2 regions of the Pantoea alhagi genome follow, and region 1 is predicted to be linked to the other one. Evidence: predicted binding sites of a transcription regulator. Region 1 holds the regulator's gene; the other holds the start of a gene.

What was found. The regulator PurR, encoded in region 1, represses purine synthesis genes. The targets are predictions, from matches to a motif close to CANGCAAACGTTTGCNTG.
Region 2: a site for PurR is predicted at 9,238-9,255, ahead of cvpA (colicin V production protein). Genes of this name have one in related genera too.

What each region holds. Positions count from the first base shown of each region.
Region 1 covers NZ_CP019706.1:3,813,430-3,829,130, reverse strand. Annotated here, with positions in the region: gene sufC (Fe-S cluster assembly ATPase SufC) at 1-632, shown strand, start outside; gene sufD (Fe-S cluster assembly protein SufD) at 607-1,887, shown strand; gene sufS (cysteine desulfurase SufS) at 1,884-3,107, shown strand; gene sufE (cysteine desulfuration protein SufE) at 3,135-3,551, shown strand; gene B1H58_RS18055 (L,D-transpeptidase family protein) at 3,617-4,636, shown strand; gene B1H58_RS18050 (major outer membrane lipoprotein) at 4,716-4,952, opposite strand; gene pykF (pyruvate kinase PykF) at 5,251-6,663, opposite strand; tRNA gene B1H58_RS18040 (tRNA-Val) at 7,250-7,326, opposite strand; tRNA gene B1H58_RS18035 (tRNA-Val) at 7,338-7,414, opposite strand; tRNA gene B1H58_RS18030 (tRNA-Val) at 7,419-7,495, opposite strand; gene B1H58_RS18025 (MATE family efflux transporter) at 7,634-9,007, opposite strand; gene B1H58_RS18020 (riboflavin synthase subunit alpha) at 9,232-9,879, shown strand; gene cfa (cyclopropane fatty acyl phospholipid synthase) at 9,942-11,090, opposite strand; gene punC (purine nucleoside transporter PunC) at 11,381-12,583, opposite strand; gene punR (DNA-binding transcriptional activator PunR) at 12,695-13,603, shown strand; gene purR (HTH-type transcriptional repressor PurR) at 13,639-14,664, opposite strand; gene cydH (cytochrome bd-I oxidase subunit CydH) at 14,949-15,038, shown strand; gene B1H58_RS17990 (C40 family peptidase) at 15,098-15,701, opposite strand, start outside.
Region 2 covers NZ_CP019706.1:2,858,413-2,874,113, reverse strand. Annotated here, with positions in the region: gene B1H58_RS13445 (TetR/AcrR family transcriptional regulator) at 107-712, opposite strand; gene B1H58_RS13440 (glutathione S-transferase family protein) at 709-1,344, opposite strand; gene B1H58_RS13435 (AzlD family protein) at 1,592-1,888, opposite strand; gene B1H58_RS13430 (AzlC family ABC transporter permease) at 1,885-2,559, opposite strand; gene B1H58_RS13425 (Lrp/AsnC family transcriptional regulator) at 2,773-3,264, shown strand; gene B1H58_RS13420 (P-loop nucleotide/nucleoside kinase family protein) at 3,409-3,909, shown strand; gene B1H58_RS13415 (HD domain-containing phosphohydrolase) at 4,092-5,816, opposite strand; gene purF (amidophosphoribosyltransferase) at 7,143-8,660, opposite strand; gene cvpA (colicin V production protein) at 8,697-9,182, opposite strand; gene dedD (cell division protein DedD) at 9,359-10,075, opposite strand; gene folC (bifunctional tetrahydrofolate synthase/dihydrofolate synthase) at 10,065-11,339, opposite strand; gene accD (acetyl-CoA carboxylase, carboxyltransferase subunit beta) at 11,407-12,318, opposite strand; gene B1H58_RS13385 (DedA family protein) at 12,466-13,128, opposite strand; gene truA (tRNA pseudouridine(38-40) synthase TruA) at 13,162-13,974, opposite strand; gene B1H58_RS13375 (aspartate-semialdehyde dehydrogenase) at 13,974-14,984, opposite strand; gene pdxB (4-phosphoerythronate dehydrogenase PdxB) at 15,089-15,701, opposite strand, start outside.

The sequences.
Region 1 (15,701 bases):
GTAAGAGCACGCTTTCCGCTACTCTGGCAGGTCGCGAAGAGTATGAAGTGGTTGGCGGCTCGGTGGATTTCAAAGGTAAAGATCTGCTGGAGCTGTCGCCAGAAGATCGCGCGGGCGAAGGCATCTTTATGGCTTTCCAGTATCCGGTGGAAATCCCCGGCGTCAGCAATCAGTTTTTCCTGCAAACCGCTGTTAATGCGGTACGTAAATATCGTCAGCAGGAAGAGCTGGACCGTTTCGATTTTCAGGACTTTATCGAAGAAAAAATCGAACTGCTGAAAATGCCGGAAGATTTGTTGACCCGCTCGGTTAACGTCGGCTTTTCCGGCGGCGAAAAGAAACGTAACGATATTCTGCAGATGGCGGCGCTGGAGCCGGATCTGTGCATTCTGGATGAAACCGACTCCGGTCTGGATATCGATGCGTTGAAAATTGTCTCTAACGGTGTGAACTCGCTGCGGGATGGCAAACGCGCCTTTATTATTGTTACGCACTATCAGCGTATTCTGGACTATATCAAGCCAGACTATGTTCATGTGCTTTATCAGGGCAAAATTGTGAAATCTGGCGACTTTACGCTGGTGAAACAGCTGGAGGAGCAAGGCTATGGCTGGCTTACCGACCAGGAGTGAAAACGCGCTGCAGCAGTGGCACCATCTGTTTGAGTCGCGCGGCGACGTGCGCTCGCTACAGGCACAGCAGCACTGGCAGCAGCTGATGCGGCTGGGATTGCCGACCCGCAAGCATGAAAACTGGAAATATACGCCGCTGGACGAGCTGCTCAGCCAGCAGTTTGTATTGCCTGACGCGCCCGCGCTGACGGCTGAAGATGTTACACGTCTGGCGCTGCCGCTGGACGCGGTGCGCCTGGTGTTTGTTGACGGGCATTTTAATGCTGCGCTGAGCGATACTCAGTTCGATCATTTTGAGGTGCAGGTAGCCAGCGCGGCGGAAAGACGCAATTTTGCCACTCCCGTGCAGCCGGAGGTGTTTCTGCACCTGACCGAAAGCCTGGCCGAGCAGGCGACCATGCTGCGCCTGCCGCGTGGCAAAGCGGCTGAACGTCCGCTCTATTTGCTGCATATCAGCAGCGGTCGGGCAGAACAGCAGCTGAATACGGTGCATTACCGTCATCATCTGCAGATCGATGAGGGTGCTGAAGCGCAGGTAATTGAACATTACGTTAGCCTGAATGCGCAGCCGCATTTTACCGGCGCTCGTCTGACCATGACGGTTGGTGACAATGCACAGCTGACGCATACCAAACTTTCGTTCGAGAATGCCGCCAGCTTCCATTTTGCGCATAATGATATCGTGACCGGACGCGATGCGCGCGTCAGCAGCCACAGCTTCCTGCTGGGCGCCGGCCTGAGTCGTCACAATACCAGCGCGCAGCTGAACGGCGAAAATAGCGACCTTTCTATCAACAGCCTGGTGCTGCCGGTGGACAAAGAGGTATGCGATACCCGCACTTACCTTGAGCACAACAAAGGCTACTGTCAGAGCCGTCAGCTGCATAAAACCATCGTGCGCGATCGCGCCCGTGCAGTATTTAACGGCATGATCAAGGTGGCACAGCATGCGCTGAAAACGGATGGTCAGATGACCAACAACAACCTGCTGTTGGGACGTCTGGCGGAAGTGGATACCAAACCGCAGCTGGAAATCTATGCCGATGACGTTAAATGCAGCCATGGCGCTACCGTGGGACGCATTGACGAAGAACAGATGTTCTACCTGCGCGCGCGCGGCATTAGCGAAGAAGCGGCGCAACGCATGATCGTCTACGCCTTTGCTGCCGAACTCACAGAAGCGATTGACGATGAAACGCTGAAAGCTTTTGTGCTGCAGCGTATCGCGCAACGTTTTCCCGGAGGCATTCAATGAGTTTTGATCTCGCACGCGTCAGGGCCGATTTCCCGATTCTGGCACGCGAGGTCAACGGACAGCCGTTGGCCTACCTTGACAGCGCGGCCAGCGCGCAAAAACCGCTGGCGGTGATTAACGCGGAAAGTCATTTCTACCAGCACGGCTATGCGGCGGTTCACCGGGGGATCCATACCCTCAGCGCCGCCGCCACGACGGATATGGAAAACGTGCGCGCCCAGGCGGCGCGTTTTCTTAATGCTGCCTCGCCGGAAGAGATTGTTTTCGTTAAAGGCACCACAGAAGGCATCAATCTGGTTGCCAACAGCTGGGGCGGCAGTCAGCTGCAGCCAGGCGACAATATTATTATCACTGCCATGGAGCATCACGCGAATATCGTGCCGTGGCAGATGGTGGCTGCCCGTACCGGCGCTACCCTTCGCGTATTGCCGCTGACGGCGGATGGGGAGCTGGATAGCTCGCAGCTCGCAGCGCTGATTGACAGCAAAACACGTTTGCTGGCGGTTACGCACGTTTCCAACGTGCTGGGCACCGTTAACCCGGTTAAAGAGCTGGTTGCGCAGGCGAAAGCGGCAGGTCTGGTGACGCTGGTGGATGGCGCGCAGGCCGTGATGCACCAGCGGGTAGATGTGCAGGACATTGACTGCGACTTCTATCTGTTCTCCGGACATAAACTCTACGGGCCGACCGGCATTGGTATTCTGTATGGCCGCTATGCGCAGCTGTCAGCGCTGCCACCGTGGGAAGGCGGCGGCGCGATGATTGAGCACGTAGTGCTACCGGAAGGGACAACCTACGCCAAAGCGCCCTGGAGCCTCGAGGCGGGCACGCCTAATACCGGCGGTATTATTGGACTGGGCGCTGCGCTCGCCTATGTGGAAGCACTGGGGCTGGATAATATTCAGGCCCGTGAACAGGCGCTGATGCGTTATGCACTGGATAAGCTGGCGTCGGTACCGGAGCTGACTATTTACGGGCCGCAGACGCGCGCCGGGGTGATCGCATTCAATCTTGGCAACCATCACGCCTATGATGTGGGCAGTTTCCTCGATCAGTACGGGATTGCTATTCGTACCGGCCACCACTGCGCAATGCCATTGATGAAGCACTATGGCGTTCCTGCTATGTGTCGCGCATCGTTCGCCATGTATAATAGCGAAGAAGAGGCCGATCGGCTTGCCGCTGGGCTGACACGTATTCATCGCTTGCTGGGAGGCTAAGCCATCCGGCGGGCAAGGGAGGAAGGAATGGCGATACTGCCAGAGAAAGAGAAGCTGGTGCGCAATTTTAATCGCTGCGCCAACTGGGAAGAGAAGTACCTGTATGTGATTGAACTGGGAGGGAAGCTGCCAGAATTGTCTGATTCCTTCCACCAGCCGGAATACAGCGTTTCCGGCTGCCAGAGCCAGGTCTGGATTGTCATGCAGCAGGGCGCCGACGGTACCGTCGGGCTGCTGGGCGACAGCGATGCGGCCATTGTTAAGGGCTTGATTGCGATTGTATTTAGCCTTTATCAGGGCATGACGCCGCAGCAGATTGTAGAATTTGATGTGCGTCCCTGGTTTGAACAACTGGCATTAACGCAGCATCTTACGCCGTCCCGTTCTCAGGGGCTGGAAGCCATGATCCGCACTATCCGCGCCCGCGCGCAGTCGCTCTGCTAAGCTACACTTCTCTCACACCCCGTTACGGTTAGCGGGGTGCGTTATTCATCACGAGAGAAGCTTACATGAACGCTCACCTTCCTTTTGCCGGCTGGTTAATATGCGCCGCGCTTATTGTACCGCGCCTGGTCAGCGCTACTGAATATCCCTTGCCTGCCGAAAACAGCCGCTTGATTGGTGAAAACACCACGGCGCAGGTGCCGAACGATAAGCGGCCGCTGGAGTCGATTGCCGCACGCTATCAGGTCGGTCTGTTAAATATGCTGGAAGCGAATCCCGGCACTGATCCCTGGCTGCCAGCCGCAGGCAGCGAGCTTACTATCCCTCATCAGATGCTGCTGCCCGATACCAAACGCGAGGGCATCGTGGTCAATCTGGCGGAGCTGCGCCTTTATTACTATCCGAAAGGGGAAAACAAGGTGATTGTCTATCCGATCGGCATCGGCCAGCAGGGGATTATGACCCCTTCGATGGTTACCCGCATTAGCCAAAAAATCCCTGGCCCAACCTGGACGCCAACCCCCAATATCCGCAAGCGCTACGCGCAGGAAGGCGTGAAACTGCCAGCCGTATTTCCCGCCGGGCCTGATAATCCAATGGGACTGTTTGCGCTGCGTCTGGCCTGGGGCAGCGGTCACTATTTGATCCACGGCACTAACGCTGATTTCGGCATCGGCATGCGCGTCAGCTCAGGCTGTATTCGTCTGCGGCCTGATGATATCGAGGCCCTGTTTAACAGCGTGTCGGAGAATACGCGAGTGCAGGTTGTCAACCAACCGGTGAAGTACGCTATTGAGCCCGACGGTAAGCGCTATATCGAAGTACATCAGCCGTTATCGCGTAATGAGCAGGATGACCCGCAAACCATGCCGCTGCCGCTTAGCAAAGCGCTGAAGCGTTTTATCAATAGTAGCGAAAGCGATAAAGCGATCATCGAGGCGGCGTTAAAACGACGCTCAGGCATGCCGGTACTGGTTAACCTTGGCGAAGCGGTAAACCATGACCAGATAGCGCCGCAGAATGCGCTGGAAAGCGCGCAGGAGCATGAGACGGGTCAGGAGAGCGCTACGATAGGGAAAAGCTGAGAGGCGCTTACAGCGAGGTGTTCAGAAAGCACAAAAAAAATGGTGCCCATTGGGCACCATTTTTATTACACCAGTACTCTTACTTACGGTAAGAATGAGCCTGGTTGTCCAGACGCTGGTTAGCACGAGCTGCGTCATCTTTAGCAGCCTGTACGTCAGAACGCATTGCGTTCACGTCGTTGCTCAGCTGGTCAACTTTCGCGTTCAGAGTCTGAACGTCGCTTGACAGCTGGTCGATTTTAGCATTGCTGGAACAACCAGCCAGCAGAGTTGAACCCAGAATTACCGCGCCCAGTACCAGTTTAGTACGATTCATTATTTATACCCTCTAGATTGAGTTAATCTCCATGTAGCGTTACAAGTATTACACAAAGTTTTTTGGTATGAGAATAAATTTTTGATGAGAACATGCTTATTTTTGCTCGTTCGCTCAAAGAAACATCTGTTAAGCCAATAATGCCAAAAAATAAGTTAAAACAGTCAGATTTAATTGATTTTATCTTGTCTGAAAGGCAGATTTTATTGTTATTTTCAATTGGAATTTTTAGAAATAACCGTTACGACAAAATTAAAAAAGCGCCTTTCGGCGCTTTTATCTGCAGGACTGTAATTATTTACAGTACGTGTACAGAAGCGGTATTTGTTGTTCCGCTTGGTACCAGGGCACCTGAGACCATTACCACCACATCGCCTTTCTGGCCGTAACCGCTCTCCAGCGCAATTTCTTTACCAATACGGTAGAAATCATCGGTAGAGGCGATCTCATTCACCACGCGCGCTTCAATGCCTTTGCTCAGCAGCAGCTGGCGTGCAGTGATTTCATTGGTGGTTAACGCCAGAATGGTGGCATCAGGGAAGTACTTACGCACCGACTTCGCTGATTTACCGCCTTCGGTCGCAACAACGATCAGCGGGGCTTCCAGCTTCTCAGCGGTCTCAACTGCGCCGCGACATACCGCTTCGGTGATACGCAGTTTGCGGTTGTCGTTCAGCGAATCAATACGTGATTTCATCACGCGATCGGTACGTTCGCAGATGGTCGCCATAATGCGTACCGATTCCAGCGGATATTTACCTTTAGCGCTTTCGCCAGAGAGCATGACCGCATCGGTGCCGTCAAGAATGGCGTTCGCCACGTCGCCAGCTTCTGCACGGGTAGGGCGTGGGTTTTTGATCATGGAATCAAGCATCTGAGTGGCGGTGATGACCACTTTGCGTGCTTTATTACATTTCTTGATCATCATTTTCTGCGCGAAAATCACTTCTTCAACCGGGATTTCCACGCCGAGGTCGCCACGGGCAACCATGATGCCGTCAGAAGCATCCAGGATCTCATCAAAGTTATTGAGGCCTTCCTGGTTCTCAATTTTAGAGATGATCTGGATATGCTCGCCGCCGTGCTTTTTCAGATGCTCACGGATTTCCAGCACGTCTGAACGCTTACGAATAAAGGAGGCCGCAACGAAATCCACGCCCTGTTCGCAACCGAAAATCAGATCGCGTTTATCTTTCTCAGCCAGCGCAGGCAGCTGAATGGAAACGCCCGGCAGGTTAACGCCTTTGTTTTCACCCAGATCGCCATTGTTCAGTACGGTACAAACCACGCTGTTTTCAGTGACTTCAGTGACTTCCATACCGATCAGGCCATCGTCGACCAGTACGGTATTACCGATTTTCAGATCGGCAGCAAAACCTGCGTAAGTCACGGCAACGCGCTCGCTGTTGCCAATCACGGACTGATCGGTGGTGAAGGTGAACGTCTGGCCCGCTTTCAGCGAAACATCATTACCGCCTTCCAGTTTCATAGTGCGAATTTCCGGGCCTTTGGTATCCAGCAGGATAGCTGCCTGATGACCAGTTTTTTGCATAACCGCGCGGATATTGGCGATACGACGACCATGCTCTTCATAGTCACCGTGAGAGAAATTCAGACGCATAACATTCATGCCCGCTTCCAGCAGGTTGGTTAGCATCTCTTCTGATTCAGTTTTCGGGCCGATGGTACAAACGATCTTGGTCTTTTTCATGACAAGTTATCTGTAAGTTGTGATGGATGATTAAGGTTTGAGGTCGATGCCTGGTGCATCGGGGAAATATTCATGCTCAGTGAGCGGACTGCGATACAAACTAAGAATAGGTGACAGATATGAAGCGTGCAGAGGAAGTTGAGCGTTGATGTTCCGTGGCCCCTGTGGGCGAGTTGCGCAACTGGTTGTGAGTGTAGGTAAGGGCACGTCAATTGGCTGAAACCATTCAAGTGAGACACCGAAGGATAGTATAGACGCTAAGTATACGAAAACCAATCAAAAAGGGTGGCAGCAGCTGGTGCAAGATCAAGGAAAGTGACGTTGCTGCAACGTTATTTTACCTTCGCATGAGGCGGAATTAGCGATGGCGATCGTCTCGGGCATCCAGACGGAATGCCGGTTGTATACCAGGAAAGTTCTGATATGGCGGATTTTTATTAAGGCAGAATTGGCTGATAAAAAACTTTTTTTAGCGGGGTAAATTATGAATAAAATTGCCCCTGCTGTATGCCGTACAGATAAAAAACCGGCTTAAACAGAACAAAGCTGATGAGAGAAACAGAGAAAAAGGAGAATACAGAGAGAGTGGTGCGTTCTAATGGACTCGAACCATCGACCCCCACCATGTCAAGGTGGTGCTCTAACCAACTGAGCTAAGAACGCAGCGTAATTTTTGGTGCGTCCGAGTGGACTCGAACCACCGACCCCCACCATGTCAAGGTGGTGCTCTAACCAACTGAGCTACGGACGCACTTTGGTGCGTTCTAATGGACTCGAACCATCGACCCCCACCATGTCAAGGTGGTGCTCTAACCAACTGAGCTAAGAACGCATCTGCCGTCTTGGGTGACGGCGGGGACGAATATTAGCGACACTGTTCACCGCTGGCAAGCAGAAACATGCAATTTTCTGCGCAACTGCCCATCAACTGTGCGACCCGCCGTTTTTTTAGACGCGACGGGCGTTTAACTTAATGCGCAGCACGGCTCAGGATCAGTTCAGCTGGTAATTTTTGCAGCCGGCGAATGCGCCACAGCATCATTACTGCCGCTGAGGTTAACCCAAGAATAAAACCGCACCAGAAGCCTGCCGGCCCCATAGGCGGCACAATCCAGTCGGTCAGCGCCAGCAGATAGCCGCTGGGTAAGCCAACCACCCAGTAAGCCACCAGCGTTATAAAGAAGATCGAGCGCGTATCCTTATAACCACGCAAAATGCCGCTGCCGATCACCTGAATGGAATCAGAGAACTGGTAGATGGCGGCCAGCATCATGAGCTGCGCGGCCAGCGCAACGACCTGCGGATTATCGTTATACAGCAGGGCGATCTGCTCTCGGAAGGTAACCGTAAACAGCGCCGTCGCGGCAGCCATCATGATGCCCACGCCCTGACCGGTCCAGGCCGCGACTTTTGCCGCCTCGACCGAACCCTGCCCAAGGCGGAAGCCGACGCGAATGGTTGTTGCTACCCCCAGCGAAAGCGGAAGGACGAACATCAATGAACTAAAGTTAAGCGCAATCTGATGACCGGCAACATTAACGATGCCCAGTGGAGAAACCAGTAGGGCGACCACGGCAAACAGGGTAACTTCAAAGAACAGCGCCAGCGCAACTGGCAGGCCGAGACGGGTTAGCCGCGACAGAACTGTCCAGTCTGGAGCGCTGAAGTAGCCGGGCAGGGTAATATCCCGCATAGAGCGCGCCCGACGCACCCACAGCCGCATAATGATAAACATCACCCAGTAAACCGATGCCGTCGCAACCCCACAGCCGACTCCGCCTAATGCGGGCATGCCCAGATGACCATAAATAAACACGTAGTTAACCGGAATATTGACCAGTAAACCGATAAAGCCCATCACCATGCCGGGTTTGGTTTTCGATAATCCTTCGCACTGGTTACGGGCGACCTGAAAAAACAGATAGCCCGGCGCGCCCCACAGCAGCGCACGCAGATAACCCACCGCCTTATCAGCTAAAGCGGGATCAATATCGTGCATTGCATGGATCATATAACCGGCGTTCCACAACACAAACATAATCAGCACCGAGACCATCGCTGCCAGCCAGTAAGCCTGACGCACCTGACTGGCGATGCGCTCACGATGTCCGGAGCCGTTAAGCTGCGCCACCACCGGCGTTAAGGCTAAAATAAGTCCGTGACCAAACAGGATAGCGGGCAGCCAGATTGAGGTGCCGACCGCAACGGCGGCCATATCGGTCGCGCTAACCGATCCCGCCATAATGGTATCAACAAAGCCCATAGCTGTTTGCGCAACCTGCGCCAGAATAACCGGAATGGCAAGAGCCAGTAATTGACGCGCTTCTGTCAGATACTTCTGCACGTATACACCTTTTTATGTTTTAAGAAATGAATAGATAGTGTCCAGAGGAACAGGATAATTAAGATTAGATAATGATGCACAACGCTGGTGCAGGATCATAACCACATCAGACGGTGAAGGAAACCGCATTTTATGGTACCCGGGTGGCGCTTTTCACGCTTTTGCCGGCCTGCTCTGCGTTGGAGAGTATGTTAATATCAGCAAAAACTCACTGAGGCCGATCTATGTTTACCGGAATTGTGCAGGGCACCGCAGAGGTGGTTGCCATTGAAGAAAAAACTAACTTTCGCACTCATATTGTTAAAATGCCGCAGGCGTTATTACCGGGCCTGGAGCTGGGCGCGTCGGTAGCGCATAACGGTTGCTGTCTGACCGTAACGGAAATTAATGGCGATCGGGTCAGCTTCGATTTGGTAAAAGAGACGTTACGCATTACTAATCTTGGCGATATACAGCCGGGCGATACGGTAAATATTGAGCGCGCGGCGAAGTTCAGCGACGAAATTGGCGGTCATTTGATGTCCGGTCATATTATGACCACGGCAGAAATCAGCAAAATCATTAATGCTGAAAATAACCGTGAGATCTGGTTTAAACCGCAGGACAGCACGCTACTGAAATATATCCTTCACAAAGGTTTTATCGGTATTGATGGCATCAGCCTGACCGTAGGCGATGTCACTAAAACTAAATTTTGCGTCCATCTTATTCCTGAGACGTTGATGCGTACCACGCTGGGCGCAAAAAGGCTGGGGCAGCGGGTCAATATTGAAATTGATCCGCATACACAGGCGATTGTTGATACGGTGGAACGCGTACTGGCGCAACGTGACGCGGCGCTGGCGACCACGCTGCAAAACCACGCGGAATAAGCTGGCACACCATAAAAAAACAGGCAACAGGGTTGCCTGTTTTTTATTTGCCCGACATACCGTTAATGGGGTACGCGCAATCCGCCTTCGACGCCGCGACTAAATAGCACCTGCCATAACTGAATATCACGTGCACGAAACGCGCCAGCACAGGCGTTGAGATAATAGGTGAACATGCGTTTAAAACGCTCGCCATATTTCTCCGCAAGCTGTGGCCACGCCGCCAGAAAACGCTCATACCATGCCATTAACGTGGTATCGTAATCAGCGCCGAAATTATGCCAGTCTTCCATAATAAAATGCGGTTCGCTGGCTTCGGCAATATGACGAACTGACGGCAAACAGCCGTTGGGGAAAATATATTTATCAATCCAGGGATCGACATCCATATTGGTTTTAATCGCGCCAATAGTATGCAGCAGGAACAGACCATCCGGTTTGAGATTGCGATCGACCACGTTGAAATAGGTGGCATAGTTTTTAGGGCCAACATGCTCAAACATGCCTACCGAAACGATCCGGTCGTACTGGTTATCTAAGTCGCGATAATCCTGCAGCAAAATATTCACGTCCAGCCCTTCGCAGCGCTGCTGGGCCATTTTCTGCTGTTCGGCAGAAATCGTGACGCCATCGACCGTGACGCCATAATGACGTGCGGCAAACTCAGCCAGCCCGCCCCAGCCGCAGCCAATATCCAGCAGCTTCATGCCCGGTTTCAGTGCAAGCTTTTCGCAGATCATTTTTAGCTTCGCCTGCTGCGCCTCTTCCAGCGTTTGGGCTGTTTTCCAGTAGCCGCAAGAGTATTGCATGAAGGGATCAAGCATCAGCGAAAAAAGATCGTTGCCTAAATCGTAGTGCTCCTTGCCTACCATCCAGGCGCGTTTTTTTGACTGCAGATTGGTCAGGCGCGCTGCTGCAATCCGCAAGGTATCTTTAAAATGATGAGGGAGTTGTTGATCCAATTTGTGTTTCAGAACGCGATGGAAAAACATATCAAGGCGTTCGCAATCCCACCAGGCGTCCATATAACTTTCGCCCAGGCCAAGGGATCCCTCCTGTAAAACCCGTTTAAAAAAGTCAGGATTCTTTACCTGAATATCCCAGGGGCGGTTACCGTTGATCTCAATATCAGCCATCTCCAGCATTTCATGGACGATACGATACCAATGGTTTTCCTCCAGGTTCACTTCTTCTATGCACGATGAACTCATAGCTTCTCCATCACCTGTGTGATACGAACCTGAGAAAGAGAATAGTCAATTTCTCAGGATTGTGAGAAATCTCACGGAAGACCGTGTGCCAGATATCCGACGTTAAACAGAGGATTGAAACTGAATGAAAGCCCGGCCAGGTACGACATTGTCGCCTGAAAAGCGCAGGATGACCGGGAAAAAGCACGCTGATTATTATAAGTCACTGCCTTGCAAGGAGTATATGCTCCCGCAAGGCAATATACAACGGCTAATAGTTAGGTTGCTAACTATGCCTGAAGCCGCGAGGTTTAATCGCTAAGAGAAGAGCGGGCGCTCTTTTTTGTGCCCGCAGCGCTGTGGCGCGCAACGTACTGTAAAGCGTAACCCACCACCACCAGCAGAATGGTCGACAGCATAACCGTGCTGGTGGTCAATAATGGATGCGTCAACCAGGATGAGACGGCCAGGCTGGCGAAAAAACAGAGACCCAGCTGTAAACAGTTCTGCAGCGCTGCGGCTTTACCTGTGTCATCCGGGAAAGGCAGCAGGGCGTTAGCCACCACGATGGGATAAATCGCGCCATTTGCCAACGCCATGCCGCAAAAAGGAATTAATAAACCCCAGAGCGTAACCTGACCGCTAATCGATACCATAAACAGCGCAGCAACGCTTAGCGCATAAAAAATCAGCAGGAAGGGCAAGAGCGTACGTCCGCTACGGCGCTGCAGCGCCGAACGGCAGCCAAAGCCGCCGACCAGAAACGCGACGGTTTGTGGAAGATAGCTCAGGCCAATATCGGCAGGCGTGAGGCCAAGATCGTGCAGAATAAAGGGCGAGCCGGTCAGCCAGGCGAAAAAGCTGGCGGAACAGGCAGCATAAATCAGCACGTTGCCGCTATAGATACGAGACGCCAGCAGACGGAAAAAACCGCTGCGTTGCCGCGATGGATCGGAAGCGGGCGTGGTTTTTTTCAGGTTTGCTGTGGCAAACAGCAGCGGTAGCGTAACCAGAAACAGCGCCAGAAAAATCGCGCGCCATGAAAAATGGCTGAGCAGCCAGGCACCCAGTAGCGGCGCCAGCGCCGGCGACAGGGCTACCAGTGGCATAATGGTGGCAAAAACCCGATTCGCCTGTGCGCCCCGATAGCGATCAACAACCAGCGCCTGCCAGCTTACCGCCGCCGCGCATACGCCAACCGCCTGAATAAAGCGCAGGGTCAACATCTGCCAGGTGGCATCCGCCCACAGCATGCCCGCGCAGCCCAGCGCAAACAGCGCAAGGCCCAACAGCAATATTGGCCGACGACCATAACGATCGGAAAGCGGTCCCCACAAAAGCTGAGCGCAGGCAAAGCCGCCTAAAAACACGGTCAGGCTGGCGCTAATCACGCCAGCGGAAGTGTGAAAACTCGCCTGCATGGCAGTAAACGCAGGCAGATACATATCGGTGGCCAGAAAACCCAGCGTGCTGAGTAGCGCCAGATAGAGCATAAATCCTTTTGAAGCAGACATCTCTTTCTCATTTATAAGCAGGTGAACAGACGGCGCGAGGGTAAAGGATGTTTTTCTGAATGTGAAACGCTAAAATTTGCCGATTGATATCAAAATTTTTGCAGGCAAAAAATGTGGTCTGAATATGCACTGGAAGTGGTGGATGCCGTAGCACGCAATGGCAGCTTTTCCGCCGCCGCCGAAGAGTTACATCGTGTACCCTCAGCTATCAGCTATACGGTTCGTCAGCTGGAATCCTGGCTGGCGGTGCCGCTTTTCGAACGACGTCATCGGGACGTGGTATTAACGGAGGCGGGAGAGCTTTTTATTCGTGAAGGGCGGGCTGTTATCAAAAAAATGCTGGCCACGCGACGCCAGTGCCAGCAGGTAGCGAACGGCTGGCGCGGGCAGTTAAGCATTGCTGTGGATCGCATCGTTAAGCCGCAGCGTACCCGCCAGCTGGTGCTCGATTTTTACCGACATTTTCCGGATATGGAGCTGCTGATCACGCCGGAAGTTTTTAACGGCGTCTGGGATGCGCTGGCGGATGAACGGGTTGATGTGGCGATCGGCGCGACACAGGCGATCCCGGTGGGAGGGCGCTTCGCCTTCCGCGATATGGGCGCGCTGAACTGGCGTTGTGTGGTTAGCATTGATCATCCTCTAGCCAGCATTACCACTGCGCTACAGGAGGATGATATTCGCCCATGGCCGTCGCTGGTGCTGGAGGATACTTCCCGCGCGTTGCCCCGGCGCACTACCTGGACACTGGATAATCAGCGTCGCCTGGTAGTGCCGGACTGGGAAAGCGCGTTTGATTGCCTGCGTGCCGGGCTGTGCGTGGGCATGGTTCCCGGTCATTTTGCCGCGCCGCTGCTTAAAGCCAGGCAGCTAACGGAGCTGATGCTGCCGGTGCCGTTCCCCGACAGCTTCTGTTGCGTCAGCTGGTCGGAGCAAAGCGATTCACCTGCACTGCGCTGGTTGCTGGACTATCTTGGCGATACGGAAACAATCAACCGGGAATGGCTGCGTGAAGAGTAACAGGCTCAGAAAAGGAGGTTTTCTGAGCCATCGCATTAACGACGATAGTCGCGGAAAGGGCCGTCGGCGACGGAGCGACGTTCAATCAGCGTGGGATGAACCTCTATGGTTTGCGGCTCTTCGCGTTTGCTGGTGATTCTGTCCAGCAGCATATCAAAGGCGGTTTCGCCCAGCTGCTCTTTGGGCTGGTGGACGGTAGTCAGCGCCGGGGTAAAATAGCGAGCGTTGCGCACATTATCGTAACCGATAACCGAAATATCCTGCGGCACGCGCAACCCCATTTCATCCGCTGCACAAATCGCGCCCATTGCCATGATATCCCCGCCGCAGAACACGGCGGTAGGGCGCTGCTTTTGCGCCAGAATTTGCTGCATGGCGCGATAGCCTGACTCAGGTTCGAAGTCACCCTGTACAATCCACTCTTCGCGTACCGGGATGTTGGCCTCATTCAGCGCTTTTACAAAGCCGGCAAAGCGTCCACTACCGGTATTACGTTCCATCTGACCTGGGATCACGCCGATATCGCGATGACCGCGCTCAATCAAATAGCGCCCGGCGAGATAGCCGCCTTCGAAAGCGTTATCCAGCACGGTATCGGTAAAATCGCCGCGGGATTCGCCCCAGTCCATGACCACCATGGGAATATTGCGGTTTTCCTCAAGCATTTTCAGCAGTGCTTCAGGATACTCAGAACACATCACCAGCAGACCATCCACGCGCTTTTGCGCCATCATTGACAGATAAGCCTGCTGTTTTTGTAGATCGTTATGGGCGTTGCCCAAAATCAGGGTATAGCCACTGGCGAAACAGCGCGTTTCTACCGCTTCAATAATTTCAGCAAAATAGGGCGCTTCACTCGAGGTTGCCAGCAGACCGATCGATTTAGTGTGGTTAACCTTCAGGCTGCGTGCGACCGCACTGGGCGAATAGTGTAGTTCTTTGATGGCTGCCCACACGGCCTCACGGGTTTCTTCCGCGACAAAACGGGTTTTATTGATGACGTGCGATACCGTGGTGGTGGAAACGCCGGCACGCTTCGCGACATCTTTGATTGTTGCCATTAAAAAGATACTCCTGCGCCTATCCTAATATTTTGATAAGGCTAATGTTAATCGTTTGCGTCCACATAGCGTTATTCAGCGCGCGTTGAGGTTGTCATTATGCGGGCTGAGGTACGTCTGACTGGCGGGACGTCTTTAAAAAAGGGCTGCCAACGGTGGTTTTTTGTCGTTGCGCAACGCAAGGCGGGGATTCTACCAAGCTGGCGCAAAGAAAACGAGATTTTTACCAGGGAGTATGGGAAAATCTATAACGTTACAATTTATGTGGGTAAAGGAGAGGCCAGATGAACACCGATTTAAAACTATCAATAGGTACTACCGTCGTGGCATTGCTGATGATTATGGCGTTTAGCTTCACTGCCGTTATGCACTGAGCGCCGCGCGAAGTATAAAAAAGCCTGTCATGAGACAGGCTTTTTTGTTGCGCAACGCGTTAGCGAATGGTGCGCGGCGTCATAACGCGACGCGCGCCAACATAGTGCCGCTGCCAGTAATCATCACTAAGCTGGCTAATCTGAATATCTTTACCGGTACGCGGCGACTGGATAAAACGACCATTGCCCAGATAGACGCCAACGTGATCGGCTGCGCCACGGTTATTGATGCGGAAAAACACCAGATCGCCTTTTTCCAGCGCTTCACGGTTAATGGGGGCCGCATCACGCAGATGATACATTTCATTCGCGGTGCGGGGGATCTTGAATTTCACCACATCTTTATAGGCATACCAGACCAGACCGCTGCAGTCGAAGCCGGTATGGGGTGAGGTGCCTCCCCATAAATAGGGCTTTCCTAACTGGCTCATCAGTTTGTTCATCGCGGTTTCACGCGCTTTTTGATAGCGTTCACGGTGCGCTTTGCTCATCTCCAGCGGCCCCCGCCTGGCCGCTGCCGTTTTCTTATCGCCACGCTGGCGACCATAGCGCTGCAAGCCTTTTTTGCTGCTGATTTTCTTGAGGCTGCTTTTTTTCACGCTGGTGGTTTTCACCGATGCGCGGCTTTTTTTTACGCTGGTTGCGGCAACGGCGGCCGGTTTG
Region 2 (15,701 bases), 960 kb from region 1:
TCAGCACATATTATAATGAGACAGCCAACGCGAGCTGATGACAGAAAGGGAAAGCCGCCTGATTTAAGTCCATAACATCAGGGAATAGCGGGCCGTTTTTTAAGCTTTATGATTCAGGCATAATTTCCTTGCTCAGGCCTGACAGATAAATTCTTACGTGCCTTTCGATGAAATCTTCATCAAGTTCTCTGTGTTGCACAAGCAGCCGATAGAAAATCGGCCCGTAAATACTATCGATTACTTCTTCAATATCGATTCGGTCTACAGTATCAGCACCTAATATTCTGTACAGAGCCTCTCGCGCAGCCTGCCGCCGGGGTTCGATGTAACCTTCAGCAAATGCTTTTAATACGTGTTCATCGGCTTGCCCTAGTGCCAGAAGCTGTTGCACCGTTCTGCCATCTTTTCCGATGTAGGCAGCAACCACAGATCGTAGTTGAGCAATAAGATCCTCAACGGGATTATTGGTTACGGGAAAAACAATTCTGGGCGAAATCTGAGTTAAAAATGCCTCAATGACAACAGCACCTTTAGTCGACCACCATCTGTAAATAGTACGTTTACCTATCCCGGCCCGTGCAGCGATCCCATCGATTGAAAGCCCGGCAAAGCCCAGCTCATCCAGAAGTTCGATGGCCGCACGAAGCGCTGCTTCCCTGCATGCCTCACTTCGGGGCCGACCCGGGCTGCGACTTTTTGGGTTAACGCTCATGTAGATCCCTGCTGAATGGCTCGCGGCATCAGATCATAGGGATGAGCCCATCCCGGCAAGGTTGTCAGGCGTTGTGCCCAGGCGCGGGTCTGAGGATAGCTTTCTAAGCGTATTCCTGTGTCGTCTGTGAAATAAACGTAACCGGCCATGGAAATATCCGCGATTGTGGGCCTGTTGCTTACAATGAATTCTCGATCTTTCAAATGGTTCTCCACAGTCGCGAAGGCATTTTCCGCCTGCATTCGCAAAAATTTTGTGACTTCTGACTCGCCGCTTTTACGGAGACCTACCAGCATGCGCAGGGTCGCGTAATAACTGGAAAATCTGTGGTTATCAAATAACAGCCAGCGAAGGATCTCAAGACGCTCAATCTCATTTTCAGCGCCAAACCTTCCTGTAAAACGGGACAAATATTCCAGAATTACACCCGACTGGCTCAGCCGTCTTCCATCGAATTCAAGGACCGGGATCTCGCCCATTTCATTGACTGAGAGGGCAAATTCAGCCTTTGATGCGCCATTGAAAAAATTGACGAATTGTGGTGTCCACGGGAGGCCACACAGATTGAGCATCAGGGCTGCTTTGTAGGTGTTTCCCGACTCACCTCGTCCATAAAGTGTAAAATGTGTCATGTTGGTTTTCTCCAGCCGAACAACTTTATGAAGCGCCTTTCAGCAATATAAAAGTTACGAACCGGTTCGTATACTATTTAAGTAAACTTTTGCGGATGTATGGTCATTTCTACTATTCATCGCATCCCCCGCTTAAAATATCTCGCTGCAAGAACGCAGATGGCACGAAAAGGTATTTTTTATAATGAATAAAATGAATGGCATAGCTCTCAATGACAGCCAGATTAGGCCGTATTAAATCACTGCCTTAACCCAGTACAATCTGCAAAATGCCGAGTGAGGCGATGGAAATTAACAGTGTCGGCAGCATCGATAGCCGGATAGCGCAGCCCACTGTAATTAGCATGGCTATAACCATCGCCGGATTCGTTGATACCATGTAAGGGGCAATAGCAGACACCATCACACAGCCGGGCGCACTTTCCATAACGCTTCGGGCACGCAGATTAAGATGGCGGTTACGCAACATAAGATACCCCAGAACTCTTGTCAGATACGTCACGATAGCCATGCCAGCAATAGTGAATAACGCAGCCGTGTTCATGCTTTATCTCCCCAAAACCATGCCGCCAGCAGGCCACTGAACGTACCCGCCAGCACATAAGCGTGACCCGGAAATATCAGATACACCACGGCGGCCACAGCCAGACTTATCATCCAGGGACGGGCCGCTCTGAAGCCTTTCCACATTCCCCTCAGCAGCACAATAAACGTGGCGGGAAAAGCCATAGCGAAGCCATACATTTCCACATTGCCAAGAGCAGGGCCAGCAAGCGCACCCACTACGGAGAAGCCCAGCCACACCGGCCAGAAGGGAAAACATGCGCCCATAAAATAGCTCAGGTTAAGGCATTTATCGGCGGGCATGACAGCCGCATTTTTAAGCGTGCGGGAATAGGTTACCGCCCAACCCTCATCAGCCATAAAGAACAGTGCCGGCAACACCTTTCTGCGGGGCTGATGCCTGAGATAGGGCGTAAGCGCAGCGCTCATGATGATGTGGCGGCTGTTAATAAGAAAGGTGAGCAGAATGATGGTCAGCACCGGTAGCGGGTCGCGCCAGAGCTGAATGGCAGCAAACTCTGAGCCACCGGCAAAGTTCAGGCCGGTCAGCAGGCCCAGCTCCGGTGTGCTTAGCCCGGTACGGGATGCCTGCGCACCGAGTATAACGGCATAAGGAGCAATCGCGAGCAGCAGCGGAAGAGCATCTTTCATTCCCTGAGCGAACGAGTCCTGGGATATGGGTTGTTGCATAAAGTTACGTGACCTTTTGAAACATTATTGAATCCAGGCGGACTGGCGACACGTCGCCTTCAACTTAATGGCCGGACTCTGTTAACAAACCGGATAGAAACAATACCCGGCTATTGTTAGAATGTGTTTTCAAAATAACCCCGACTCTGGCAAGTTTGTGGAAGGAAATGCTCATTGGATAAAACAGACCGGAAGATCCTTGCTGAACTTCAAAAAGACGGGCGTTTATCTGTTACTGCCCTTGCTGAACGCGTCGGGCTGAGCTTGTCTCCCTGTCACCGCCGTGTACGGGCGATGGAAGACTCAGGCATTATTTGTGGCTATCGTGCGCAGATTAATACCCGCAAAATCGGTCTCAACTTTTCAGCAATTATCTTTGTTACTTTGCGTGAAGATACCAATTGGTCGGTGGCACTGTTTGAAAAAGCCGTAAAGGAAGTCCCGCAAATTGTGCAGGCGCACCGGTTATTTGGCGATCCTGGTTTTATGCTGCAGATTCTGACAAGAGACCTTGATGACTTTCAGAAAGTTTATGATGAAAAACTGTCGGCTCTCCCCGGGGTCATGCGGCTAACCTCCACTATGATCATGAAAACGGTCATACAGGATCCCCTCCTGGAAATACCGGCAAATGTCACCAAAAGCGAACAACGCTATTTTAAATAACTGGAGCGTCTGACAAAAGTACGCGACGGGCTACGTCACATGGCGAACTGTAGCGCGCCCAGCCACATGCAGTGTCCGCAGTTTCAGAAAATCATCAAAGCTGTTCAGCGTCATACAACACATCCCTGTCCAGTGAGGTAAACCATGACCACCGCTACCCAGACCAGAAAAGCCACGCTACATCTTTTATGTGGAAAAATCGCGTCAGGAAAATCCACGCTTTCAGCGAAATTAGCCACATCGCCCGGTACAGTGATGATTAGTGAAGATCAATGGCTGGCGGCACTCTATGCTGACGAAATGCGGTCTGTTGCAGATTATGTCCGGTACTCACTAAAACTGAGAGAGGCAATGAAACCGCACCTGGTTTCATTACTTGAGGCGGGAGTAAGCATTGTTTTAGATTTTCCGGCTAATACGCTGGCGAATCGTGAATGGATGATGAGCATCATTATAGAGTCTGGTGCTGAGCATTACCTGCACTATCTCAACGTTCCTGATGAAGTCTGTAAGTCTCGTTTACGCGCCCGCAATGCTGCAGGCTCGCATAATTTTTCAGCAACGGATGAACAATTCGAACGGATAACCCATTTTTTTGTTGAGCCAGCCGCAAAAGAAGGCTTCCGCATTATTGAATACCATTAAATTCAATGCCGTCAGATGAATCTTTGGCAGGCGGTATTGCGTTGCGCTGTTTATTTTGTTGGCAAGTACTGCTCCTGTAAAACTGGCAAAATCTTTTTGCCAGCGATAATTTACACAGGCTGCTTCGATATACATAACTCTCTGGCAGCCCATCAATCAATAATCGCGATAAAGCAGCCTGATTAGTAAACCGGCGGCGTAACACCAGAATCTGCAGGCGTAACGATTTTTTCCAGCTTACCAATTTGTGAAATATCACTTTGCGAAATCACACTGCTGATATTGGAATCAGGAAAACGGAGATCCTTGATAACATGTATTTTAACAGGAGCACCCTTACTGTCAGTATCCATCACCCATGCCAGAAAACCCCCAGCGTATTTGGCCAGGCTTCCAATCGGCGATGGCCCGTAGAGTTGAACATATTCAATAAGCGCCGCTTTTTCATAGGCGCTTCCCGCTTCATTTATCTGGCGGTAAGCCTCCAGCGGCGAGTGTGCCGGGATATCATTACGTGGATGTTCCAGCTTGTTGATCGCCTTGATCACTGAGACCAGCCGCGATAGCTCCGAAAGTTGCTCGCCGCGCTTGCCCGCCGGGTAGCCTGTCCCATCCAAACGCTCGTTAGCATTCTCAATCACATCGCGGCAAACCGGGCCCGGCATCCAGCCTGATTCTGGCAGTTTCCGGATAAGCTCTCCCACATGACCGCGAAGGATATCCTTCTGGGCCGGATTCATCGAGAGTTTCAGCGAAGGCAGGCTTGCGCTCAGTAACAGGGGTTTACCCATAGTGTGCATTAACGCACCCAGCACAGCTTCACGCACCTGTGGGTGATTCGGGTTACGCAGCAGCAGCATATCAGCCAGTTTACCGGCGACCTGTACCGCATGCCTGACCCATTCTGGCTTATTCCACAATACCGACAGGGCACAGAGAAAAGCTTTACGGTCTCGTCTCACCAGGCTGAGTAAGCCATCGGCACAGCCATAAAAGACTTCAATAGAGAACTGACTCCGGGATTTAAGATACATCAACCCGGCCTGGAGCTGGTGCGCCACGTTAATGACGTCACTCTCCATCGGAATATGGCGTGCGCGTTTTTCACGTTCAATCGCTGCCAGCTTTAACATCTTTAATTCCTTATGACCCGGAATAAACAGAGGAGACTTGAAAATCAGCTTGCCGCTCATACCGATACGATATGAAGCCTCTCTCTCCGCTTCATTGACAAAGTGAAACAGCGTCTGCAACTGAGATGACGAGAGATTGATAAAGTTAATATAAACCGCAGCATAACCGTGATTACCGAAAGGCCGTATATGGCGAATCCTGCCTTCGGCAAAGAAGCTTTCGCCATTAGGAAACTCCAGCGTAATACCAGGGATCGCCAGGCCAACGTCCAGCGCAATACTCTCAACCAGATCTACTTCGACCATACAGCAGTTGACAGATAATTCACGCAACCGTCCAGGAACGTTAAGTTCGTGTGGATAGACTTCAACGTGGGCGCGGGCCTGCATACCAAGAATAAAAGGAACACGGATAGTGCCTTCATCATCGTTAGAAAAAATAGTATCAGGCAGTTGAAAATCCAGACGATACAACATGCTGTTCGTCTTGTGCAGTTTGGCAGGGATATTACTAAGACTATAGGTCTCCCGTTCAGTGGTGGGCGAACCTTTCAACGTTTCGATATCAAAAATCAGGCCGTCACTGGTCAGATATTTTTCAATATTCGAGCCGCCATACTCCACTTCCAGGCTCATGTTACCGGTATTCAGGTTGAACTCAGAAATTTCAGCCTTTAACGCATAGGGCATGTCCTCGGCATAAACAGACAGAGAGTGTGTATGCTGAAGTAGCGAACGAATGATATTTGATGAAGGAGAAGCATATTGAGTCATAATATAAACACCTGGCATTAAATTTAAAAGGAGTTGCCCGAAATGCCAGTTATCTGGCATCAGATATGATTTATACCTATTATTAGGTAGATGGTACTTTGATACCTGTTATCAGGTGCAAGGCGCTTCTACTATCAATTCCCTGGTACATTCTTTTTTAAGACTGCTTGCTCAAAATAAGTGACCCGAAAAAGCCGAAGTCAAAGAACAGTGATGTTAAGAATGTAGTTCCCTTTAAAAAACATAATCAAGTCTGAATAAATAAATTTATTCGACGGGAAATATATATATTATTTTTATATGAGGTGCAATAGTTTTAATAAAATAGCTGATTTGATGCCTGTTGTAATAAAACAATATAATACAAGGCGTTATAATAAAAACCGTTGAAAACTTTCTTGATACTTACTTTACTTTATTTTACTTTAAACTCAAGTTAATATGCATAACAGATAAAGTATATATATAACAATAAGTTAAACTAAAACGCTTATTGCCGGGACAGGCGGTAAAACCAGCCACCTCATTAGTTAAATGAGGTGTTATTTTATCTTTTAACTCTAAATATCAGTTATTTAATTAAAAATTAACCTTACTGTTGTGATGGTATGAATATTAGCGAAAGTAATACTTCGACTCTGTAATTGAAAAATTTTAATTTTATGATTCAGGTAAGAAAAATTACAGCCTGACGACATCATATTTATTTAACCCATATCTTTTTCTTATAGTTTGAAATTCTTTAGCCTGTAAATGATCACATCTAAATAAAAGACTGCTGTGCCATTTAGAGATGCTCATCTCTTTTTATTTGTCAGAGAAAACACATTAAAAATAAAACTGTAATTAAAATTTGGCTTAAGTAATTAAATGGCTATTTTATTATTATAAAAAGGCCGCTTTACGTTTTAATAACTCAATATAGTTAGCTAATTGCTGTTATTGACAATGGGTTTAGGCAGTGGCTGTAATTATGTTTTATCTACGGGCTAATACTACCATGCGGGAAAATTCAGCAAGGTAATGTAACCTACAGAACCAATTAATAAAATCTATGTATATTTTTTTAATGGGGTGAGCATCCCGGTCCGTAATCACGGTTAAAGGAAGGAATAGTGGGAATCAGAGGCAGGCTCAACAGCTCAGGTTTGATGCCTGTAGCCTTTAACAATACGGCTCAACCTGCCCTAATAACCGACGAACGCGATAAACAAGCAGGAGATAAACAACAATGAGGTACAGATGGAGGCAGCAATCTGGCTGTTGACGAGCATTGTCGTCTGTAACAGAAAAGCTGCGGGCCGGATAACCGGCCCGCAAAGAAGTTTAACCTTCGTTGTGCATTTCGAGGCTTTCCACCTCGTTCTGACGCGCCAGCGCTTTGGCATCGTCATTACGTAGCGATTGCAGATATTCCAGATATTGCAGATCGACATCTTTCGTGACGTAGATACCGTTAAAGACCGAGCATTCAAACTGCTCAATATCCGGATTTTCTTCGCGTACCGCTTCGATCAAATCATCAAGATCCTGGAAAATCAGCGCATCGGCTTTAATCAGCTGACGGATCTCTTCCACTTCACGACCGTGTGCGATCAGTTCCGTAGCGCTCGGCATATCGATGCCATAGACGTTCGGAAAACGGATTTCCGGTGCGGCGGAAGCCAGATAAACCTTCTTCGCGCCCGCTTCGCGCGCCATCTCAATGATCTGTTCTGACGTGGTGCCGCGCACGATGGAATCATCCACCAGCAGCACATTCTTATCGCGGAACTCAGCACGGTTGGCATTCAGTTTACGGCGCACTGCGTTACGACGCAGCTGCTGACCCGGCATGATAAAGGTACGGCCAACATAGCGGTTTTTCACAAAGCCCTGACGGTAAGGCTTATCAAGGATGCGGGCGATTTCCAGCGCCACGTCAGTAGAGGTTTCCGGGATCGGGATCACCACGTCAATATCCAGGTCTTCCCATTCGCGGGCGATTTTCGCGCCAAGCTTGGTGCCCATACGTACGCGGGCGCTGTAGACCGAAATCTTATCCAGAAAAGAGTCCGGGCGAGCAAAATAAACATATTCAAACAGGCATGGGTTATTACGCGGATTTTCAGCGCACTGGCGGGTATAGAGCTGACCGTTAACGGTGATATACACCGCTTCGCCCGGCGCTACGTCGCGCAGAAACTCAAAGCCCAGCGTATCCAGCGCCACGCTTTCCGAAGCCACCATATATTCAGTGCGACCTTCAGCCAGCTCACGCTTGCCCATTACCAGCGGACGGATACCGTTAGGATCGCGGAAGGCGACCATGCCGTGACCGATAATCATTGCCACGCAGGCGTAGGCGCCGCGCACATGCTGATGTACGGCGGCAACGGCAGAGAAAATATCATCGGCTTCCAGCGGGTGATGCGGGCAGCGATCCAGCTCCTGCGCAAAAATATTCAGCAGAATTTCCGAATCCGAGGTGGTATTCACATGACGGCGGCCGCTTTCAAACAGTTGCTTACGCAGCTCGTGCGCATTGGTCAGGTTACCGTTGTGGGCCAGGGTAATACCGTACGGGGAGTTGACGTAGAAAGGCTGCGCTTCGGACGCGCTGGAGCTACCGGCGGTAGGATAACGCACATGACCGATGCCCATATTGCCCTGCAAACGCTGCATATGGCGAGCTTCGAACACATCGTTGACCAGCCCGTTCGCTTTGCGCAGACGGAAACAGTTCAGCGCATCGATGGTACAAATGCCTGCGGCATCCTGCCCACGGTGCTGAAGCACCGTTAACGCGTCATAAATCGACTGGTTGACCGGCATAAAACCGGTGATACCGACAATACCGCACATGTTGTCATATCCTCATTGGCCGCACACCCGGCGCGATTACCGGGGTAAAAAACTCGACGTGCTTTGCAGATAGTCAAAAAACCATCTGATGATGTAACTGAACTCAGGAATCAGCTGAGACTGCTGCCAGTCCGGGCTTTTGGAAAAGCCGGTAAAGGTATCGAGGAAGAACAGCATCGCTGAAACGATCAGCACGCCGCGCAGCGCCCCGAAGCAGACACCCAGTACTCTGTCGGTTCCCGACAAACCCGTTTTTTCGACCAGCGAGCCAATCACATAGTTCACTATTGCTCCGACAATCAGGGTAGCAATAAAGAGAACGGCGATGGCAATGCCGTTGCGCACCAGCTGATCGTCAAACCCGGTGAACCAGACAGCAAGGAAGGGATAGTAATGACTGGCAACAAAGAATGCGCATCCCCAGGTGATAAGAGATAAAGCTTCCCGAACAAACCCACGAATCAGGCTGACAAGAGCAGAAAAACCAACAATCCCAATGATGACGTAATCTATCCAGACCATGAACTCTTCCAGCGACAGTGCCCCTGCATCCAGTTCGGGGCGCATTCTAACAGAAAAAGAAAACGTTTGCGTAGCGTTTTCCCCATCCCATAAAAATAAAAAAGCGAATAAAAAAACCGCAGCGGGAGCAGGCGCAGCGGCAATCCCCGTGCGGGATCCCCTGCTGCGCGGGCTCTTTAGCGTGCGCTGTAAGGTTTAACCACGCCGCCCAGGCCAGAGATACTTTTCAGTTCGCCTACCGCAGCCTGCATTTTAGCCTTTGAGGCATCCGGACCAACGTAAATGCGGGTAATCTGCCCCTGTACCGGCGTTGACGGCACGGTCCAGGCACGATAGCCGGAGAGACGCAGCTGCGCCACAATCTCATTAACCTTGGCAGCATTTTTCAGCGCGCCCAGCTGTACCATCCAGGCCTGCCCTGTCGGAGCCGTTTGCTCTGCCGGTTTCGGCGTTTCCACCGGCTTTGGCGTCTCTACCGGTTTCGGCTTCGGCATTTCTGCTGGCTTAGGCTTCGGCCTGGGTTGCTCAACCGGCTTCGGTCGCTCTGTTTTCACTTGTGGCGGCGACTGCACCACTGGCGGCGGCGCGACTACCGATGGTTCACTGTTGGGCTGCGGTATCGCAGCGCCGTTATCGCCCATCTGCTGCGGACGATTACTGTCGCCTTCGATCGCCGCGCCAGCGCCTTCCGGCGGCTGGGATGGCAGCGACTGCGTGACCGGCGGCACCATATCGCTATCCTGCTGATCGTCCGGTTTCGGCACCAGCGGGATCGCCGCAAACTCCTCTTTATAATGCTTTTTTTTCCCGTCAAGCAGGCCCGGCAATACAATGACGCCAACGGCGACCAGAATCACCGTGCCGACTAAACGGTTCTGAAACTTACTTGCCACTGCCCTTCTCCGTTTCCATCGCTTCCATGACCTGTGCCACGGTATGGAATGATCCACATACCAGCACAATATCCTGTACAGCCGCCTGCTGCATGGCGGCCTGCCATGCTTCGGTAACAGAACCAAAGGCGATTGCCCGATCCGTTTGTAGCTCGGCCATCAGCTGCTCTGCGCTGGCCCCGCGCGGGCCTTCCAGCGGCGCTAAATACCAGCGATCAACCTGCGGTGTCAGAGATGCCAACGTACCGGCAATATCTTTATCATGCAGCATGCCCACTACCGCATGCACCTGCCCCGTTTTCGGCAGCTGCGCCAGCCGTGCGGCCAGATAACCTGCGGCATGGGGATTGTGCGCCACGTCCAGAATCACCTGCGGCTGCTGTGCCACGGTCTGGAAGCGTCCCGGCAGCACGGCTTTATCCAGATGCTGACGAATAATCGCTTCGCTGACGTGCAGACCTGAGGCGCTCAGCGCCGCCAGCGCGGTGGCCGCGTTAGGCAGCGGCACCTGCGGCAGCGGCAGATTTTCCAGCGTTATGCTGGCATTGCAAAAACGCCAGCCGCTCTCCTGCGGTTGCCAGTGCCAGTCGCGGCCCAGCTGCAACAGCTGCGCGCCTTTTTCGTGCGCCACCTGGGCGATACTCTGCGGCATGTCAGGCTCGCCGACCACGGCAGGGTTGCCTGCACGGAAAACGCCCGCCTTTTCGCGGCCAATGCTTTCACGATCCGGTCCCAGCCAGTCGGTATGGTCCAGCGCGATACTGGTGATCACCGCCACGTCCGCATCCACGATATTGGTGGCATCAAGACGGCCACCCAGCCCCACTTCCAGAATCACCACGTCCAGCGCCGCCTGTTTAAACAGCTGCAGCGCCGATAGCGTACTGAACTCAAAATAGGTCAGCGAGGTTTCGCCGCGCCCTGCTTCAATCGCGGCAAAACTGGCGGTATGCGCCGTTTCCGGCAGTTCATCGCCCTGAATCCGCACCCGCTCGGTATAGCGCAGCAGATGCGGCGAGCTGTAAACGCCAACGCGATAACCGGCGGCTATCAGCAGCGTCTCCAGGGTGCGGCAGGTGGTGCCTTTGCCGTTAGTGCCGGCAACGGTAAACACAAAGGGGGCGGGTTTTAACAGATCGAGCGTACGGGCTACGCGCTCAACGCGCGTCAGACCGAGATCGATGGCCTGCGTATGCAGACGCTCAAGATAATAAAGCCACGCGGCCAGAGGCGACGTGGCTTGAGGAAGGTGAAGATTTTCCATGGATCCCGTTCACAAGGTTACGGTTCATTGGTGAAAGGCGTCGTGTAAGACGCCTTTCCATCATCTGTCAGGCCTCTTGGCTTTCCGATTTCGGCTCGTCCGGCTGATCAACATGATCGGGCAGCGGTGCAGGCAGATTCTGCATTTTCGCCAGCAGGCTTGCCAGTTTATAGCGCATTTCCGGACGGCGGATAATCAAATCGATCGCGCCTTTTTCAATCAGGAACTCGCTGCGCTGGAAGCCCGGCGGCAGTTTTTCACGTACCGTCTGCTCAATCACGCGCGGGCCGGCAAAACCAATCAGCGCTTTCGGCTCCGCCACGTTCAGGTCGCCCAGCATGGCGAAACTGGCGGAAACGCCGCCCATGGTCGGGTCGGTTAATACAGAAATATAAGGCAGACCGCGCTCACGCATTTTCGCCAGTGCTGCACTGGTTTTCGCCATCTGCATCAGCGACATCAGCGCTTCCTGCATACGGGCGCCGCCGCTGGCGGAGAAACAGATCAGCGGGCAGTTATCTTCCAGCGCCTGCTCTACCGCACGGACAAAGCGCGCACCGACGACGGAGCCCATTGAGCCGCCCATAAAGGAGAACTCAAACGCGGCGGCCACGACCGGCATGCTGTGCAGCGTGCCCTTCATGACGATCAGCGCGTCTTTCTCCTCGGTTTCTTTCTGCGCCGCAGCCAGGCGATCCTTATACTTCTTGGAGTCGCGGAACTTGAGAACGTCTTTCGGTTCCAGTTCGCTGCCCAGCTCAACCAGCGTGCCCTGATCTAACAGGCTGTGCAGGCGCTCGCGCGCATGCATACGCATGTGATGGTCGCATTTTGGGCAAACTTCCAGGTTGCGCTCCAGCTCGGCACGGTAAAGCACCTGCCCACAGCTGTCGCATTTTGTCCAAACCCCTTCAGGAATGTTTGCTCTGCGCGACGGGGTAATTGTGCTCTTATTGAGAATTCGTTCAATCCAGCTCATTGATGACCTTTCTGTTTGAACCTGGTGAGACCAGTTTTTCTTGTTGCTGCTGAAGCCGTCTTCAGCAGACCATAAATGTCGCTCATTAAACCATAACCATTACGCGCTGTGGATAAAAATCTGGTCATACCCGTTAGCGCCGATAGCTTAAGGCTGTTTTTGCTGGCGGGCCGCACGGCGATGACGCCATATTTCCACTACGCCCGGCAGTATCGATACCACGATAATCGCCACAATCAACAGCTTCAGATTTTCCTGAACCATCGGCAGCGCGCCAAAGAAGTAGCCCGCATAAGAGAACAACAACACCCACAGCAGCGCACCGGCTACGTTAAACAGCGCGAAATGGCGATAGGACATATGTCCCATACCCGCGACGAACGGCGCAAAGGTGCGGACGATCGGCACGAAGCGCGCAAGAATAATGGTTTTTCCGCCGTGACGCTCGTAAAAAGCGTGGGTTTTATCCAGATAGCTGCGGCGGAAAATACGCGAGTTGGGATTGCTGAAGAGCCGTGCGCCAAACAGCCGCCCAATAGTGTAGTTAACCGCATCGCCCAGCACCGCAGCGATCACCAGCAGCGTTACCATAATATGCACGTTGAGATCGTTATCCGGCAGCGCCGCCAGCGCGCCTGCGACAAACAGCAGCGAATCGCCGGGTAAAAACGGCGTTACCACCAGTCCGGTTTCGCAAAACAAAATCAGAAACAGAATGGCGTATACCCACATGCCATACTGCGCCACCAGCTCGGCCATATGGACATCAATATGCAGGATAAAATCAACAACAAAATGGATTAGATCCATAACTCTTCCTTAGTGAGCGGCAGCGCCTGAAAGTTAATCTTCGAGAAACAGCGGCCCCATCGGAGGCCGGGGTAAAGCAAAATGCGCCGGGTAATCAACGGCGACTAAATAAAGTCCCTCCGCTTTGGCCGTTGCGGCGGCCAGCTTACGATCTTTGGCCGCCAGCAGCTCAGCCATCCAGCCTTCGGGCTGATTGCCACAGCCGATCTCCAGCAGACTGCCAACGATATTGCGCACCATATGATGAACAAACGCGTTAGCCTTGATATCCACCACCACATAACCGCCGTGGCGGCTGACGTTAAGGTGCATTACATTACGCCAGGGCGTGCGCGACTGACACTGCACCGCACGAAACGAGGTAAAGTCGTTTTCGCCCAACAAACACTGCCCGGCGCGGTGCATTTTTTCCACATCCAGCGGCAGATGAAAATGCGTTACGCCACCGTGCAAAATCGCCGGACGCAGCCGGTGATTATAAATCACATAGCGATAACGCCGCGCCGTTGCGCTAAAACGCGCATGAAATTCGTCCGGCACCGCTTTTACCCAACGCACAGCAATATCGTCCGGCAGATTAGCGTTAACGCCCAACGTCCAGGCGGCGTCTTTCCGTACCGATGTGGTTTCAAAATGCACCACCTGGCCGGTGCCGTGTACGCCCGCATCGGTACGTCCGGCACAAAATACCGTAACGTCATGGTTTGCCACCTGCGACAGCGCCTGCTCCAGACGTGCCTGCACGCTGCGCACTTCCTGCTGTCGCTGCCAGCCATAATAACGGCTGCCGTCATATTCAATACCGAGCGCCAGTTTACAGGCGCCCGGGTTAACCGCCTGCGTCATTAGTACAGATACTCCTGTACCAGCTTTTCAGCAGTTTTTATCGCCATCAGCGCGCCGCCGAAGCGCACATTATCGGCCACCGACCAGAACTGCAGCAGCTCCGGGATACCGTAATCGTTACGCAGACAACCCACGTTGAGATTGGCATTATCTGAGGCATCCGTTACCTGGGTCGGATAGCTGTTTTCATCCGACAACACAATCTCATCAATGCGCGACAGCTCATCGCGCGCCTCTTCCGCAGAAAGCGGACGCAGGCTTTCCAGATGCACAATCTGCGCATTGCCGTAAAACACCGGCGCCTGCACGCTGCTGACCGCGATCGGTAATCCTTCGTCCTGCAGTACTTTACGCACCTGTTCAACCAGCCGACGTTCGCTTTCCACGCTGCCGGTGTTGTCCGGCAACTGCGGCAGCAGGTTAAACGCCAGCTGACGGCCAAAGTGATGCTCTTCAGCTGGCAGGCCGTTCAGCAGACGCGCGCTTTCGCCCGCCAGCGAATCTACTGCCGCCTTGCCGTGCGCCGATACCGACAGCAGATTAGTCACCTGCAGACGGCCCAGACCGGCCTGATCGGTAAGCGGCTTGATGGCACTCAGCAGCTGACTGGTCAGGCTGTCCGCAACGCTGATGATATTGCGGTTACGGTAGTCTGCCAGTACCTGAGGATTCACATCCGGCACCACCAGCGGCACATCGGGTTCCAGCGCAAACAGATCGCTGCTGTCGATCACCAGACAACCCGCGCTGGCGGCTTCCTCTGCGTAGCGCGCCGACGCCTCGCGACCGGCCACAAAAAAGGCCAGCTGCGCCTGCGACCAGTCAAACTCACTGGCGTCCTGAACACGCAAAGAGTGCCCGGCAAACCGTACGCTTTCTCCAGCGCTACGCTCGCTTGCCAACAAATACATTTCACCAACCGGGAACTGGCGTTCGGCCAGCAACTCCAGTAAAGCGTTCCCTACTGCGCCTGTCGCGCCTAAAAGCGCAATATTCCAGCCGTCAGACATGTTGGTTTACTCCAGACAATGACATAAAAACAGAAGGCGGTGATATTCACCGCCCGTTGATTCAGATTATTCCCCTGCGATAAGCGCAGGCGAAATAATAAGGGTTATGCTGGCTGATGGACCGCATTAAAGCCCAGCTGTTGCAGCAATGCCGCCGCGTCAGCGTTATCACACTCAACCCGCAGCGATGACCATTCGCGTCGTTCCAGATATTGCTTGCGCAGGCGATCAAATTCACCGGGCTGGCCTGCGACTTTTCTCAGCGGCGCATCATCGCGGCGCACATCATACACCAGATGCGCCAGACGTTTTAGCGTTGGCTGATCGAGCGGGCCGCGCAGCGTAATGCAGCCAAACTCCGGCGCAGGCAGCAGTGTCTCCAGCTCCACCTGCTGCGCCTGACCGATAAAGCGCGTCCAGGCTTCAAACACCTGCGTGGTGCCGCGCGCTTTTCCTTCCAGCGTATAGCCAGCAATATGCGGGGTGCCAATATCTACCCGCTCCAGCAGCGCCACGTTCAGATCCGGCTCCGGTTCCCACACATCCAGCACCACGCTTAAATCGCGACGCTGCTGCAGCACCCGCAGCAAGGCGGCGTTATCCACCACCGGTCCACGGCAGGCGTTGATTAAAATTGAGTCTGGCTTCAACGCCTGCAGCAGCGTTTCATCGGCCAGGTGCAGCGTCCGATAAGGTCCCGCTTTATGCAGCGGCGTA